Regions from separate parts of the Rhizobium sp. P1_E6 genome, predicted to be linked through region 1. Evidence: predicted binding sites of a transcription regulator. Region 1 holds the regulator's gene; each other region holds the start of a gene.
What was found. Region 1 encodes LexA, which represses DNA repair genes until DNA is damaged. Its sites were predicted from a motif close to TGTTCNNNNTGTGTTCNG; they were not measured.
Positions count from the first base shown of each region.

Region 2: the regulator LexA is predicted to act here: its motif matches at 1,759-1,776, upstream of AC1D35_RS03325 (DUF5680 domain-containing protein).
Region 3: the regulator LexA is predicted to act here: its motif matches at 2,190-2,207, upstream of AC1D35_RS10595 (DNA recombination protein RmuC).

Region 1 is NZ_JBFUBG010000028.1:2,923-8,024, forward strand. It holds gene AC1D35_RS15935 (ComEC/Rec2 family competence protein) at 1-1,991, shown strand, start outside; gene lexA (transcriptional repressor LexA) at 1,972-2,697, opposite strand; gene AC1D35_RS15945 (VOC family protein) at 2,895-3,782, shown strand; gene kdsA (3-deoxy-8-phosphooctulonate synthase) at 3,779-4,624, shown strand; gene eno (phosphopyruvate hydratase) at 4,767-5,102, shown strand, end outside.
Region 2 is NZ_JBFUBG010000003.1:125,687-130,788, forward strand. It holds gene dnaE (DNA polymerase III subunit alpha) at 1-1,524, opposite strand, end outside; gene AC1D35_RS03325 (DUF5680 domain-containing protein) at 1,837-2,298, shown strand; gene AC1D35_RS03330 (ABC transporter ATP-binding protein) at 2,302-2,985, opposite strand; gene AC1D35_RS03335 (lipoprotein-releasing ABC transporter permease subunit) at 3,042-4,346, opposite strand; gene proS (proline--tRNA ligase) at 4,364-5,102, opposite strand, start outside.
Region 3 is NZ_JBFUBG010000015.1:14,923-20,024, forward strand. It holds gene AC1D35_RS10590 (ribokinase) at 1-890, opposite strand, end outside; gene AC1D35_RS10595 (DNA recombination protein RmuC) at 935-2,158, opposite strand; gene AC1D35_RS10600 (globin-coupled sensor protein) at 2,354-3,853, shown strand; gene def (peptide deformylase) at 3,949-4,464, shown strand; gene fmt (methionyl-tRNA formyltransferase) at 4,559-5,102, shown strand, end outside.

The DNA of each region.
Region 1 (5,102 bases):
TCCTCGATTCAGCCGTAACGACAACGGTAACAGGCAGGATCGAGCGCCGCGAAGGCGACGGGCGGGGGCGCTGGCGTTACATTCTTGACGTCACCGGAACAGACGCGCCGCAGATCAAGCGTCCGCCTAAACGCATTACAGTGCTCGTGAGAGGCGCCGCGCAGCCTTTCGAGCTTGGCGACGTCATCGAGGGCAGGGCGCGTCTCACGCCTCCGGCAGGCCCCGCACTTCCCCACCTGAATGATTTTGCTTTCAGTGCCTATTTTGACGGCATCGGCGCCAACGGCTTTTTCTATGGCGCGCCGAAAAAGCTTGCCTTGCAGCCACAGCAAGCGGGCTCGGTCGGTGAGGCGACACTCGAATGGCTCTATCGCCTCAGGAGTGGCATCGGCGATCGCATACGCTCCACCCTGCCGGGCGATACCGGCGCCTTTGCCGCTTCGCTTGTCACCGACGAGAGACGGGCGATCTCGGATGACACGACGGACGCGCTGCGGCAGTCCGGCCTTGCCCATATCGTCGCGATCTCCGGTCTCAATATGGCGCTTTCCGCCGGCATCTTTTTTGTCGGCCTGCGCGTCGTCCTTAGCCTTTTTCCCGGCATTGCCCAGGCGTGGCCGACCAAGAAAATCGCGGCGGCCGGTGCGCTCGCGGCGGTGACGGCCTACTATCTGATCTCCGGCTTTGCCGTCTCCGCCGAACGTGCCTTCATCATGATGGCCATCATGCTGGTTGCCGTCTTCTTTGACCGGCCATCGATCAGCCTCAGAAACGTGGCGCTATCCGCTCTTGTGATCCTTGCGATCTCGCCATCGGAGGTGCTGGGGCCGAGCTTCCAGATGTCCTTTGCCGCAACACTTGCCCTGGTCGCCGGCTACGATCTCTGGAAAGGCCGGCCGATGTGGGAGAATGTCTTTGCCAACCTGCCGGTCATGAAGCCCCTCTTCGTGGTCGGCGGTTTCTTTGGTGGCATTTTCCTGACGTCGCTGATTGGCGGCTTCTCTACCGCGCTGTTTTCGATCGAGCATTTCCACCGGCTGACAGCCTATGGCCTGCCGGCAAATCTCGCGGCCATGCCGGTGATTTCCTTCATCGTCATGCCGGCTGGGATGCTGGCGATGCTGCTGATGCCCTTTGGCCTGGACGGCTGGGCATGGCATGTGGCAGGCTTCGGGCTGGATCTGGTGATTACAATCGCAAAGACGGTATCGAGCTGGGGTGGCAATATCGATGTGGGCCGTTTGCCGGGTTGGTACTTCCCGACGGCTGTTTTCGGTTTTCTGCTGCTGACCCTCCTCAGAACTCGACTGCGGCATATCGGAACGGCAATCGTCGCTCTCTCCACGCTTGCTGTCGCGGCGCTGCCATCAGAGGCAATGCCCGACATCGCCATTGCCGAAGACGGTAGCCTCGTTGCTGTTGTCGATGGAGAGGCGATAGCTTCGAACCGCGAAAAGCCACCCGCCTTCATCTTCGAACAATGGCAGCGGGCGCTTGCCATCGAAGAGCACAGGAAGCCAGTCATGCTGGAAGCTGCCAACAGGCCCACTGCGCCCGAAGGCAAAAGACTGCAGCTCTCGCGGGATCAACAGAATGAAGCCAGAGAATCGATAAGACGTGTCGCGATCGGTTCGCCGTCACGGTTCTCGTGCCTGAAAGGTGCCTGGTGCGCCATCATGCTCGGCAATGGAAAGAAACTGACGGTTATCGACAATGCAGCCTATCTGGGCCCTGCCTGCGATACGGCCGATATCGTCGTCACCCCTGTCCGTCTGCGTCTTGACGGCTGCCGATCCGGAGCTCTGCTCTTTACCGGCGAAACATTGCGCAAGACAGGCTCGATCGAGCTTCGTTTCACAGATGGCGGAGTTGCGGTTGCCGCTACATTCGACGCATTACCACGGCCCTGGATGCGCCACCGTGCCTATGACTGGCGTAGCGACACATTCGCTGATGTTGACCGGTCACCGGTCAGTGATAGCGACGAATGAGGCCGACGAGCTTGCCCTGGACCTTGACGCGATCCGGCGGGAAAATGCGGGTCTCGTAAGCGGGGTTTGCGGCTTCGAGCGCAATCGATGCGCCCTTGCGGCGGAAGCGCTTGAGCGTCGCTTCCTCTTCATCGACGAGTGCGACGACGATGTCACCCGGATTGGCCGTGCTACCGTTGCGGATGATGACGGTATCGCCATCGAAGATGCCGGCTTCGATCATCGAGTCGCCACGAACTTCGAGCGCATAATGTTCGCCGGAGCCAAGCATATCGGCGGGAACGGTGATGTCATGGGTGTTGTTCTGGATTGCCGAAATCGGCACGCCGGCAGCGATGCGCCCCATGACCGGCACGGAAACCGAATTGCCGTTGTCGGCCGCAGGTGCTGACTTTGCCGCGGCGGGAGGCGCAACAGGTTGCGGCTTGCCGAGGCTGCCTTCGATGACGCTTGGTGAAAAGCCGCGCCTTGGCTGTAGGCTCGAGCTGTAGGCTTCCGGCAGCTTGATGACTTCGAGCGCACGCGCCCGGTTCGGAAGCCGGCGAATGAAGCCGCGTTCTTCGAGCGCCGTGATCAGCCGATGAATGCCGGATTTCGAGGCCAGATCCAGGGCGTCCTTCATCTCGTCGAAAGATGGCGGAACGCCGGATTCCTTCATCCTTTCATGAATGAAAAGAAGAAGTTCCTGTTGTTTGCGCGTGAGCATCGGCGTGTGACCCCAGTATTGAAACAAATCCAGAACGGACACTATATGTTCCATATGTGTTCCGCAAGTGGCTAAATTTTCGTAAAATTTCTCCCCATTGTGTTGAGAATTTTATTTTTGTCGGCGCCCGGCCCGTCCGGCCTTGCTTCGTAAGGCTTGTTGAAGCACATCTCCTTGTGATTGCTGGAGAGTAGCTGATGACCCAAGACACGCTTGCGATCGATCATCTCGTTTTGCCGGTTACCGATATCGCCCTTGCACGCGAGAGGTTAGGCAAGCTGGGCTTCACCGTCGCTCCGGACGCGCGCCATCCCTTCGGTACGGAAAATGCCTGCGTTTTCTTCGCCGACAGGAGCTATCTCGAGCCGCTCGGCGTCGCCAGTGTCGAGGAGAGCGACAGGACGGCGCGTGATGGCAATGTCTTCACAGCCCGCGATCAGGCCTTTCGTTTTCGCTGCGGCAGCGAGGGCCTGTCTGCTATCGCCTTCAGTGCCGCGGATGCAAAGCATGAACATGCTCGATTCGTTAAAGGCGGCATTAGCGCTGGTTCTGTGTTGCAGTTCGAACGTCCCGTGAAAATGCCGGATGGCACGGAGAGCATTGCCGGCTTCCGGCTCGCCTTCGCCGGTGACCTCCGGGCACCGGATTTCTTTCTCTTCGCCGTCGAGCGCGTCAATCCGCTCCCTGCTGACCGCAGCGCGCTCGAAGCTCACGTCAACGGCGTAACCGGAATTGCCGAGATAGTTCTAGCCGCGCCCGAGCCTTCGGCCTTCGGCGAATTCGTCCGTGGCGTGGCAAGAGCCGACGCCGCAGATGAGACCGGTTTTGGGGTGAGAGTTGCTCTGGCAAACACAAAAATCAGTCTGATGAACCCGGCGGGTCTGGAGGCCTATTTCGATCTGGCGACGCCGGACACCGATCGCGGCCTGCGTGGGCGGGCGATCCTTTTCCATGCGGGCGATCTTGCCGTGACAGAAGCGCATTTGGCTGCTAACGGGGTGACCTATACACGCAAGGGCAACCGTATTCTGGTGAAGCCCGCGCCCGGCCAGGGCGTGCTCTTCGCCTTCGAGGAAACATCATGAGCTCCAATACCAATTCCCAGGTGACGGTCGGCGAGGGCGCCGGTAAGGTCACCTTCTCCAATACCGGCCGCTTGTCGCTGATCGCCGGCGCCTGCGAAATGGAAAGCCGCGACCATGCGTTCATGGTGGCCGGCACATTGAAGGAACTGTGCGCCAAGCTCGGCATAGGGCTTGTCTACAAGACGTCTTTCGACAAGGCCAATCGCTCTTCGTTGTCGAGCAAACGCGGTGTCGGCCTTGAGAAGGGGCTGGAAGTATTCGCTGATCTCAAGAAGGAACTCGGCATTCCGGTTCTCACCGACATTCACAGCGAAGAACAATGCGCCGAAGTAGCGAAGGTCGTTGATATCCTGCAGATACCGGCCTTCCTGTCTCGCCAGACTGATCTTCTGGTGGCTGCTGCCAAGACGGGCCGCGTCATCAACGTCAAGAAGGGCCAGTTCCTGGCGCCTTGGGACATGAAGAATGTGCTCGGCAAGCTGAATCAGAGTGGCAATCCGAACATTCTGCTGTGCGAGCGCGGCGCTTCCTTCGGCTACAACACGCTGGTCTCCGACATGCGCTCCCTGCCGATCATGGCAGCCACCGGTGCGCCAGTTATCTTCGACGCCACTCATTCGGTCCAGCAGCCGGGTGGGCAGGGGGAAACGTCCGGCGGAGAACGGCAATTCGTGGAGACGCTCGCGCGCGCTGCCGTGGCGGTCGGTGTTGCCGGGGTCTTTATCGAGACCCATCAGGACCCGGATAACGCGCCCTGCGACGGCCCGAACATGGTCTATCTCAAGGATATGCCGCGGCTTCTGGAAAAGCTGCTGGCTTTCGACGCGATCGCTAAAGGCTGACAGTCAAAAGCCTGACATGATCGTAATATAGCGACGAGTGGAACTGCATGCCGAAGGGTGCCGCAAACTGCCATTGTAATTTGCGCACCTTCGATTAAGACGGTTTCAAACGATTTATCCACCCACCGAGCAGGAAAAAACCATGACTGCAATTACCGATATCATAGCCCGCGAGATTCTCGATAGCCGTGGTAACCCCACCGTCGAAGTCGATGTCTATCTCGAAGACGGCAGCATGGGCCGTGCGGCTGTTCCCTCGGGCGCTTCGACTGGCGCGCATGAAGCTGTCGAACTACGCGACGGCGGCAAGCGCTATCTCGGCAAGGGTGTCGAAAAGGCCGTCGAAGCCGCCAATACCGAGATCTTCGACGCGATCGGCGGCATCGATGCTGAAAACCAGATTCAGATCGACAAGATCATGATCGAGCTCGACGGTACGCCGAACAAGTCACGCCTCGGCGCCAACGCCATCCTCGGC
Region 2 (5,102 bases), on a different contig from region 1:
CGGCTCTTCCTCGATCGCCTTCGAAAGCGGCGTCGGGTTTGCGGGATTGTTCGGCACCAGCTTGCAGATCTTGTCGACCTGGCCGTAAGGCATTTCCAACACGCGGCCAACGTCGCGCAATGCGGCGCGCGCCTGCAGCGAACCGAAGGTGATAATCTGCGCCACCTGCTCGCGACCGTATTTCTGCTGCACATAGCGGATCACCTCTTCACGGCGGTCCTGGCAGAAGTCGATATCGAAGTCGGGCATCGAGACGCGTTCGGGATTGAGGAAGCGTTCGAAGAGAAGCGAGAAGCGCAGCGGATCGACGTCGGTGATCGTCAGCGCATAGGCGACCAGCGAGCCTGCGCCCGAACCGCGGCCTGGGCCAACCGGGATATCATGCTGCTTGGCCCATTTGATGAAGTCCGCAACGATCAGGAAGTAGCCGGGGAACTTCATTCGCTCGATAACACTGAGCTCGAATTCCAGCCGCTCGCGGTAATCCTTCTCCTCGTAGCCGGCGGACATTCCAAGCTCGGCAAGGCGCATATCCAGCCCCTCCTCCGCCTGGCGGCGAAGTTCGAGCGATTCTGCGCGCTCGGCCTCTTCGGCATCGTCAGTCGCACCCGTGAAGCGCGGCAGGATCGGCTTGCGGGTCTTCAGCACGAAGGAGCAGCGCCTTGCGATCTCGACGGTATTCTCCAGCGCCTCGGGCAGATCGGCGAAGAGCTTTTCCATCTCCGCGCGGCTTTTCAAATAATGATCCGGGGAGAGGCGGAAGCGGCTGTCGTCGGAAACGATGGCGTTGTGGGCCACCGCCATCAGCGCGTCATGCGCATCGTAATCGTCGCGCGTCGGGAAGAAGGCTTCGTTGGTCGCCACCAGCGGCAGGTCGTGCTTATAAGCAAGGCCGATAATCTTCTGTTCGTGCCGCTTGTCGTAGGTGCCGTGCCGCTGCAGTTCGACATAGAGCCTGTCACCGAAGATGCGCTTCAGCGCCAGCAGACGAGTCTCCGCCTGGGTGGTATGGCCGTCCTTGAGCGGCATGTCGACGGGGCCGGTCGAGGCACCCGTCAATGCGATCAGCCCTTCGGTGCCGATTTCCTCCAGCCAGGAGGAGCGGATATTGATGGCCTGATTGTTCTCGCCGCCGAGATAGGCGCGGCTGACGAGATCGACCAGCCGTTCATAGCCTGCGTCCGTGGCGGACAAAAGTACGATCGAGGGCAACTTGACCAGCGTCTGGTGTCCGCCCCGCTTTTCGGTTTCGAGGCCGTCTTCCATGTCGATCGATACCTGGCAGCCGATGATCGGCTGCAGACCGTCTTCCATCGCCTTCTGGGAAAACTCCAGAGCGACGAAGAGATTGTTGGTATCGGTAATGGCGATCGCCGGCTGGCTGTCGCCCGACGCCTTGTAGAGGATCTTTTTGAGGGGCAACGCGCCTTCGAGCAACGAATAGGCGGAGTGGACCCTCAGATGGACGAAGCCCGGTTTTCCGCCGACGACTGCGCCAGCAGCACCTTTTTCCGCATCCGCCATGATCTGCCTTTCGAACCGCCTCACTGAAGAGCGCGCATTGTCGGCAATCAAGGCGATTCTGTCCAGAAAAAGTCCCGCTTCGGGACCGCATGGCAGCCATGCGATCCCCTGAATTCTTACATTGCCATGACAATCAGCGAAAAGCTGGCAATGAACATTGCGATGGAGGTGAATGCTGCGATATCACGGATCATGTCAGTCATTTGGCTCTCCTGTGCTCTTATGTTTTTAATTTGTTCCATGTATGTTCTGTTGTCAACAGGATTCCCTCCCGCTCTCGCGGGACATGGTTAACGTCGGAGCAGCGGGACGATGGACACGCAGGAACTCAACGGCTTCATTGTCGAAGCCAAATCGCAGACTTATGTCGCCGGCGCGAAGCCGCAGCCCTCTTATCGGATCGGCGCCCATGATATCGGCTACAAGCGCGGGATCTGGCGCTACCTCGACAGCTATTTCGGCGGCACGGATTTTGCCGGTCAGGAAGTGGTCTGGCTGGAGGAAAAGCCGGTGTGGGCGATGAACTATTTTGGGCGGATCATCGAGCCCGGGATCATCGACGGAACTGTCGCCGGCACGATCATTAGCGCCGCGCTGTCACAGCTTTACAAACAAGGCCGCTTCCTCGGCGGCATGGTCTTCGATCATTCGCTGGGGCGCTATGTCGATACGAGCGAAGGCGACTGCACGCATTTCCGCGGCCACGAATTCATCCTTGTCGATGGTCAAAGGGCCTATGAGCTCGATTATCGCGGCGGGCTGATTATCCCCTGATAATCAGAAATCCACGACCTTGCCGTCGGAGATCGTTACGCGCCGGTCCATGCGCCGGGCAAGCTCGTGGTTGTGTGTGGCGATCAGCGCGGCAAGGCCCGACTGGCGCACCAGAGCCTCCAGAGCATCGAAGACATAGCTGGCGGTTTCCGGGTCGAGATTGCCGGTGGGCTCGTCGGCCAGAAGCAGGCTCGGCGCATTGGCAACGGCGCGAGCGATTGCCACGCGCTGCTGCTCGCCGCCGGAAAGCTCGCCCGGGCGATGCGTACCGCGGTGGCCGATGCGCATGTAATCCAGAAGCATCTTTGCCCGCTCGCCCGCTTCTTTCCATGAGAGGCCGGCGATGAGCTGTGGCATCATGATATTTTCCTGCGCAGAGAATTCCGGCAGCAGGTGATGAAACTGATAAACGAAGCCGATCTCGCCGCGGCGGATAGCCGTGCGCTTGTCATCGGAGAGGCCATCACATGGGCGACCGTTGACCATTACCTCGCCGCCGTCAGGATGCTCCAGCAGCCCTGCCACATGCAGCAGCGTCGACTTGCCGGTGCCCGACGGCGCCACCAGCGCCACCATCTCACCGCTCGACAGGGTGAAATCCGCACCCTTGAGGATGGTCAGCAGCGTTTCGCCCTGGCCATAGTGGCGCTCGACGCCCGAAAGCTTGAGAACGACATTGCGTTTCATGAATGCGGCATTCCTTGGATTGGGCCTTGGATCATGCATGACCTTGAATCTCAGCCTTATTCGTAACGAAGGGCCTGGACGGGGTCGAGGCGGGAGGCGCGCCAGGCGGGGAAGATCGTCGCGATGAAGGAGAGCGTCAGCGCCATGATGACGACGGACACCGTTTCGCTCACATCCATTTTCGCCGGCAGCTGGCTCAGGAAATAAAGCTCCGGATCGAAAAGCACCGTGCCCAATACCCAGGAGAAGAACTGGCGGATCGACTCGATGTTAACGCAGACGAGCACGCCGAGCAGCACGCCGGCGATCGTGCCGACAATACCGATCGCCGCCCCGGTCATGAAGAAGATGCGCATGATGGCGCCGGCGCTCGCACCCATGGTGCGCAGGATGGCGATATCGCTGCCCTTGTCCTTCACCAGCATGATGAGGCCGGAGATGATGTTGAGCGCGGCGACCAGCACGATCAGTGTCAGGATCATGAACATGACGTTGCGCTCCACCTCCAGGGCGGAGAAGAAGGTCTGGTTGCGCTGGCGCCAGTCGGTGATGGCGATCTGCCGTCCGGCCGCCTCTTCGACCTTGGGCCTCAGATTGTCTATATCGTCGGGGTTGTCGACGAAGAGCTCAATCGACTGCACCAGCCCGTCGGCATTGAAATAAAGCTGAGATTCCTCCAGCGGCATATAGATGATCGAGGAATCGTATTCCGACATGCCGATCTCGAAGAGGCCGGAAATCTTGTAGGATTTGATGCGCGGATTGACGCCCATCGGCGTCACGTCACCCTCCGGTGACGTCATCGTAATCAGGTCACCAACTCGCAGGCCAAGCTGGTCGGCCATGCGCGTGCCCATCAATACGCTGTCGCCTGCAGCAAAACCCACCATATCGCCGGACTTGATGTTGTCGGAGACGGCCTTGAGCTTGGTCAGGTCTTCGGCCCGCGTGCCACGCACCAGCGCGCCTGTACTGCCGCCCGTCCGCGAGGAAGCGAGCACCTGGCCTTCGACCAGCGGCAGCGCCATCTTGATACCGGGCACCGCCTCGAATTTCTTCACGAGGTCGGCATAGTCGGTAAAGGGACCATCGATCGGCTGGATGATCATGTGGCCGTTGATGCCGAGGATGCGGGAGACGAGTTCCGTGCGGAACCCGTTCATCACGGCCATGACGATAATCAGCGTCGCGACGCCCAGCATGATGCCGACGAATGAGAAGCCGGCAATGACGGAGATGAACGCCTCCTTTCGGCGGGCGCGCAGATAGCGCCACGCCACCAGGCGTTCGAAGGTAGAAAATGGCTTGCCAGCCGGACCCAAGCCGGATTTGGAACTCCGGTCCAATGCTGCCTCTGCCATTTCGCCTCCGTCTTTCTTTAAGCCACGAACCTGTTGATCGCCGCCTCGATTGTCATCGTCTCGCGGGCGCCGGTCCTGCGGTCCTTCACTTCCACTTCGCCATTCGCGACCGCGCGCGGACCGGCAATGATCTGGTACGGCACGCCGATCAGGTCGGCGGTCGCAAACTTGGTGCCTGCGCGGTCGTCCGTGTCGTCATAGAGCACGTCCTTGCCGGCCTTGGTCAGCGCTGCGTAGATCAGCTCGCAAGTGCCGTCGCAGGCTTCGTCGCCGGCCTTCATGTTGATGACCACGACATCGAAGGGCGCGACCGACTCCGGCCAGATGATTCCGTTCTCATCATGCGATGCTTCGATGATGGCGGGAACAAGGCGTGTCGGGCCGATACCGTAGGAACCCATGTGAACGAAGTGTTCCTTACCGTCAGGACCCTGCACCTTTGCACCCATCGGTTCGGAATACTTCGTACCGAAGTAGAAAATATGGCCGACTTCGATGCCGCGCGCAGAAAGACGCTCGCCTTCCGGAACCGCGTTGAAAGCTGCCTCGTCGTGCATTTCGGATGTCGCGGCATAGAGCGACGTCCACTTGTCGAAGATCCCCTTCAGACCGTCGACACTGTCGAAATCCGTGCTTTCGGCGGGGATGTCGAAATTGACGAAATCCTTGTGGCAGAAGACTTCGGACTCACCGGTATCAGCGAGAATGATGAACTCATGGCTCAGATTCCCGCCAATGGGGCCGGTATCGGCGCGC
Region 3 (5,102 bases), on a different contig from region 1:
TCTGCGACTTCGGCTGCGAGCGGAATGGAGGGCTGAGCCCCCGGCTTCAGGCAGGCGAGCGAGCCGGCAACCGCTGCACGGCGCAGCGCCGAGTCGAAATCCAGACCCTCATCGAGGCTTGCTGCGAAATAGCCGCAGAACGTATCGCCAGCGCCGACGGTATCGACGGGTTCGATGACAAGGCCCTGCGCACGGGAAATCTGGCCATCCCGGATCGCGATGACACCATCGCCGCCGAGCGTAACGATCAGCGTCTGGCCGGTCTCGGCATGCAGCCGCTCCAACGCCGCCTCACGGTCGCCGGGACTCATGTTCTCCTCTCCCGCCAGCCGCTCGAATTCGGTCTCGTTGGCAATGACGATGTCGGCCAGCCGGCCGAGTCGCGGCGCATCCGGAATGAGCGGCGCAAGATTGAGAATGCTGGTGATGCCCTTGGCACGGGAGGCAGTAAGCGCACGCTCGACCGCCTCGACCGGAACTTCAAGCTGCAGCATCAGAATATCGCCTTCATTCATGGCGTTGACGGCGGCCTCGGCATTGCCACCGCTGACCTTGCCGTTCGCGCCGGGAATGACCGCGATCATGTTTTCGCCGTCGCCGCCGACGAGAATGAGGGCCGTGCCCGTCGGCCCCTCGACATGGCTGACGCGCGAAAGATCGGTGCCGGCGCCGTCGAGCAGTTCAAGGGCGCCTTCGGCAAAGGCATCCTTGCCGACAGCGCCCGCCATATGGACATAGCGGCCCGCGCGGCGGGCGGCGAGCGCCTGATTGGCACCCTTGCCGCCGGCAGCCGTTGCAAAGCTATTGCCGGCAACCGTTTCTCCGGGCTTCGGCAGGCGCTCGGTGGTGGCGATAAGGTCCATGTTGATGGAGCCGAAAACTGTGATCATGGAATGTCTGTCCCTTGCTTCGGGTCGCGACACTGCCGAAGCGATCACTCCTCGTCAACCACCCTGAGCTTGAGCAGTCCGGTCCTGCTTTCGACTGATTTCGCCGCCGGCTCGCTCACTTGCGCCGGCTTGCCGTCGCCGCCTGCCTCGAATTCCAGCGCCTCGATCTTCGCGCCGCGCTTGGTAAGCTTGTCCGCCGAGGTAATAATCTGGTCCACGTCGCGCTGCGTCTGGGAAAAATGTCCCTGCAGCTTGCGCACGCGCTCGTCGAGCCGGCCGAGATCGTCCATGAGCAGGGCAACTTCACCCTGGATGACATGCGCCTGCGCCCGCATACGTTGGTCTTTCAGCACAGCCTGAATGACCTGGATCGACAGCATCAGGAGCGAAGGCGAGACGATGACGACGCGTGCGCGGTGAGCCTTCTGCACGATCGCTTCGAAATTCTCGTGAATTTCAGCGAAGATCGATTCCGAGGGAACGAAGAGGAAAGCCGTCTCCTGCGTCTCGCCCTGAATCAGATATTTGTCGGAAATATCCTTGATATGGACTTCCATGTCGCGACGAAACTGCTGGCCGGCAAGCTTGCCGGCGTCCGCGCCGCCTGCATCACGGATCGCGTTCCACGCTTCGAGCGGAAATTTGGCATCGATGACGAGCGGTGGTGCCCCATTCGGCATTCGGATCGTGCAGTCAGGTCGCGAGCCATTGGAAAGCGTCTGCTGGAAGGTATAGGCGCCCATTGGCAGGCCATCGGCGACGATCGTTTCCATACGCGACTGGCCGAAAGCCCCACGCGTCTGCTTGTTGGAAAGAATGGCCTGCAGCCCGACGACATCCTTGGCGAGCGTCTGGATATTATTCTGGGCTACATCGATCACCGCCAGGCGCTCCTGCAGTTTCTGCAGGTTGTCATGCGTCGATTTCGTCTGCTCGGTCAGCGTCGAACTCATGCGCTGTGACATGCCGTCGATCCGCTGGTTGATCGCATGATTGAGCTCGGCCTGCCGTGCACCGAAGACCTCCGTCATGGTCGAGATGCGTCCCTGCATCTCCGCCTGGATTTTCAGAAGCTCGCCCATGCGCGCTTCGCTTTCTGTGGCGCGAAGATTGGCCTCCTCCGCCTCCTCGCGGCGGATGCCGGCATTGCGAAAGGCAAACACGATCGCCACGAGAATGAGAACGGCGAGCGCGGCGCCCGCGACTGCAAGCATGGCCGGGTTCGGCACGGGCAGGGAGAAGGTGAGTGAGTCGGGTGTCATGGTCATATTGCACCATAACAAAATGGACAGCGATATCCAGATCAAAACGTGAACAATCCGCGCCGGCCTGTCAGGCGCCGTCAGCGCTACTTCGCTGTAATCTGAGAAAAATTAGCGGGCATACTTAACGATTGCTAAACCATATTCGCCAAATCTGGCGCGGAAATTCCCCTCCGCATCCGCGCCAGATAGAGATCCTCCATGACTCCCCAGCAGACCGATAATGCCCTCAAGCAGCGCCTTGACTTCATTGAGCTCGACGATGAGGCACGCAAGAATCTGCGGGAGCTGCGGCCGGCGATCTCCGAGCTGCTCGGCGGCGCCCTGGACAAGTTCTACAATAAGCTTGCCAAGACTCCGGCTGTTGCAGGCTTCTTTTCCGACAAGGCCCATATGGGTCACGCCAAGAAGCGTCAGCAGGAACATTGGGGCAATCTTTCCGGTGGCAATTTCGACCAGAGCTATGTGAATGGCGTCACGGCCGTCGGCCGCACCCATGCCCGCATCGGCCTAGAGCCGCGCTGGTATATTGGCGGCTATGCGCTTGTCATGTCGGAGCTCGTCCGGGGCCTGATGGAAAAGCAGTGGCCATCGCTCTTTGCCCGCCAGCAAGGAAAGGCGCTTGCCGAAAAGCTGACCGCCGTCATCAAGGCTGCGATGCTCGACATGGATTATTCCATCTCCGTCTATCTCCAGGCGCTTGAAGAAAAGCGCCAGGCGCTGGAAGAAGAACGCGCTCGCTCCGAAGCCGATCAGGCGCTGGCACTGGAACATCTGCGCCGCGGCCTCGAAGCGCTGTCGCGCGGCGATCTCGAGGCGACCCTTCCTGCCGATCTGCCCGGCAATTTCCGGGAGATGGCCGAGGACTACAACAGGGCCGTCAACGCTCTTCGCAATTCCTTCACTTCCGTCCGCACGACGTCCGGTCACATTCTCGAAGGCGCCGATGTGATGTCGAAGGCAACGGACGATCTTGCCTTGCGCACCGCGCAGCAGGCTGCGGGCGTCGAAGAAAGCTCGGCTGCGCTACAGCAGCTCTCCGTCAGCGTCAGCCAGACCGCCGCCAATGCCGAGAAGGCGTCCGGCGCCGTGCGCGAAACACAGGAAAAAGCCAAGAATTCCGGCGAACTCGTCAACAGCGCCGTTTCGGCCATGGCCGGTATCGAGAAGTCTTCCACCGAAATCGCCAAGATCATTGGCGTCATCGATGAGATCGCTTTCCAGACCAACCTGCTGGCGCTGAACGCCGGCGTCGAGGCCGCCCGCGCCGGTGATGCCGGCAAGGGCTTCGCCGTCGTCGCACAGGAAGTCCGTCAGCTTGCGCAGCGCACGGCCGATGCCGCCAAGGAGATCAAGAATCTGATCTCCGAAAGCTCGACACAGGTGAACGAGGGGGTGAACATCGTCAGCAGCACCGGTGAGGCGCTGAGCGACATGATCAGCCGAATCGACATCATCAACAGCTTCGTTGCCGATATTGCGGCTGCCGCGCGCGATCAGGCAACGGGCGTCAACGAGGTGAGCGTAGCGATCCGTAATATGGACACCATCACCCAGCAGAATTCCGGCATGGTCGAGCGTACCTCGGCCGAAACCCGCAAGCTGAAGGATGGGGTCGAAAACCTCATTGAACTGCTGCAGCGTTTCCGTGCAAGCGCCGAAGGCCGTCAGGTTGCTCGTGCCGCTCGCCGCGCAGCCTGACAATCCGGGCGAAAACCGGGCAGGCGCTGCAAAAAACCGCAATCCCTGCCCGGCGGATAATTCCCTAGTGTGAAAAGATGGGTTATGGGAACGCCATGACCATCAAGCCACTCATCATTCTTCCCGATCCCGTTCTCCGTCAGGTTTCCAAGCCGATCGAGCGGGTTGATGCTGATCTCCAGCGCGTTGTCGACGACATGCTGGACACTATGTATGACGCACCGGGCATCGGCCTTGCCGCAATCCAGGTCGGTGTTGCGCGCCGGATGCTCGTCATCGATCTTTCGAAGGAAGGCGAGGAAAAACAGCCGCTCGTCTTCATCAATCCGGAGATCGTCAGCTCCTCGGACGAACGTTCCGTCTATGAGGAAGGCTGCCTTTCCATTCCCGATTATTATGCTGAAGTGGAACGGCCCGCCAAGGTTACCGCCAAATATCTCGACCGCGAAGGCAAGGAGCAGAGCGTGGAGGCTGACGGGCTTCTGGCGACCTGCCTCCAGCACGAGATCGATCACTTGAATGGCGTGCTTTTCATCGATCATATCTCGAGGCTGAAGCGCGAGATGGTGATCAAGAAGTTCACCAAGTCCGCCAAGTCTAAGGCGCTTTGAACCGCCAAGGCGGGAGAATACAAGGCTTCGAAGGGCTTGATCTCAAGCTCGTAAACCCGTTTGAAGACGGCTGATCCTCAATTGGCGAGATAGAATGTCTCTTCGTATTGTTTTCATGGGAACGCCCGACTTCTCCGTCCCGACGCTGCGCCTGCTCGTCGACGCCGGCCACCAGATCGTTGCCGTCTATACCCAGCCGCCGCGGCCGGGCGGGCGGCGCGGGCTCGATCTTCAGAAATCGCCGGTGCACCATGCGGCCGAACTGCTCGGCCTGCCGGTTTTCACACCAATCAATTTCAAAGATCCCGAAGAGCGTGAGCGCTTCCGCGCGCTGGGTGCCGATGTCGGCGTCGTCGTCGCCTACGGGCTGCTGCTGCCCGAAGCTATCCTGACCGGCACGCGTTACGGATGCTACAACGGCCATGCCTCGCTGCTGCCGCGCTGGCGTGGCGCGGCCCCCATCCAGCGGGCGATCATGGCGGGCGACGCAAAAACCGGCATGATGGTCATGAAGATGGACAAGGGCCTCGATACAGGCGACGTGGCACTGACCCGGGAAGTCGAGATCGGTGCCAATATGACGGCAGGCGAACTGCACGACAGGCTGATGCATGTCGGCGCCAAAGCCATGGCAGAAG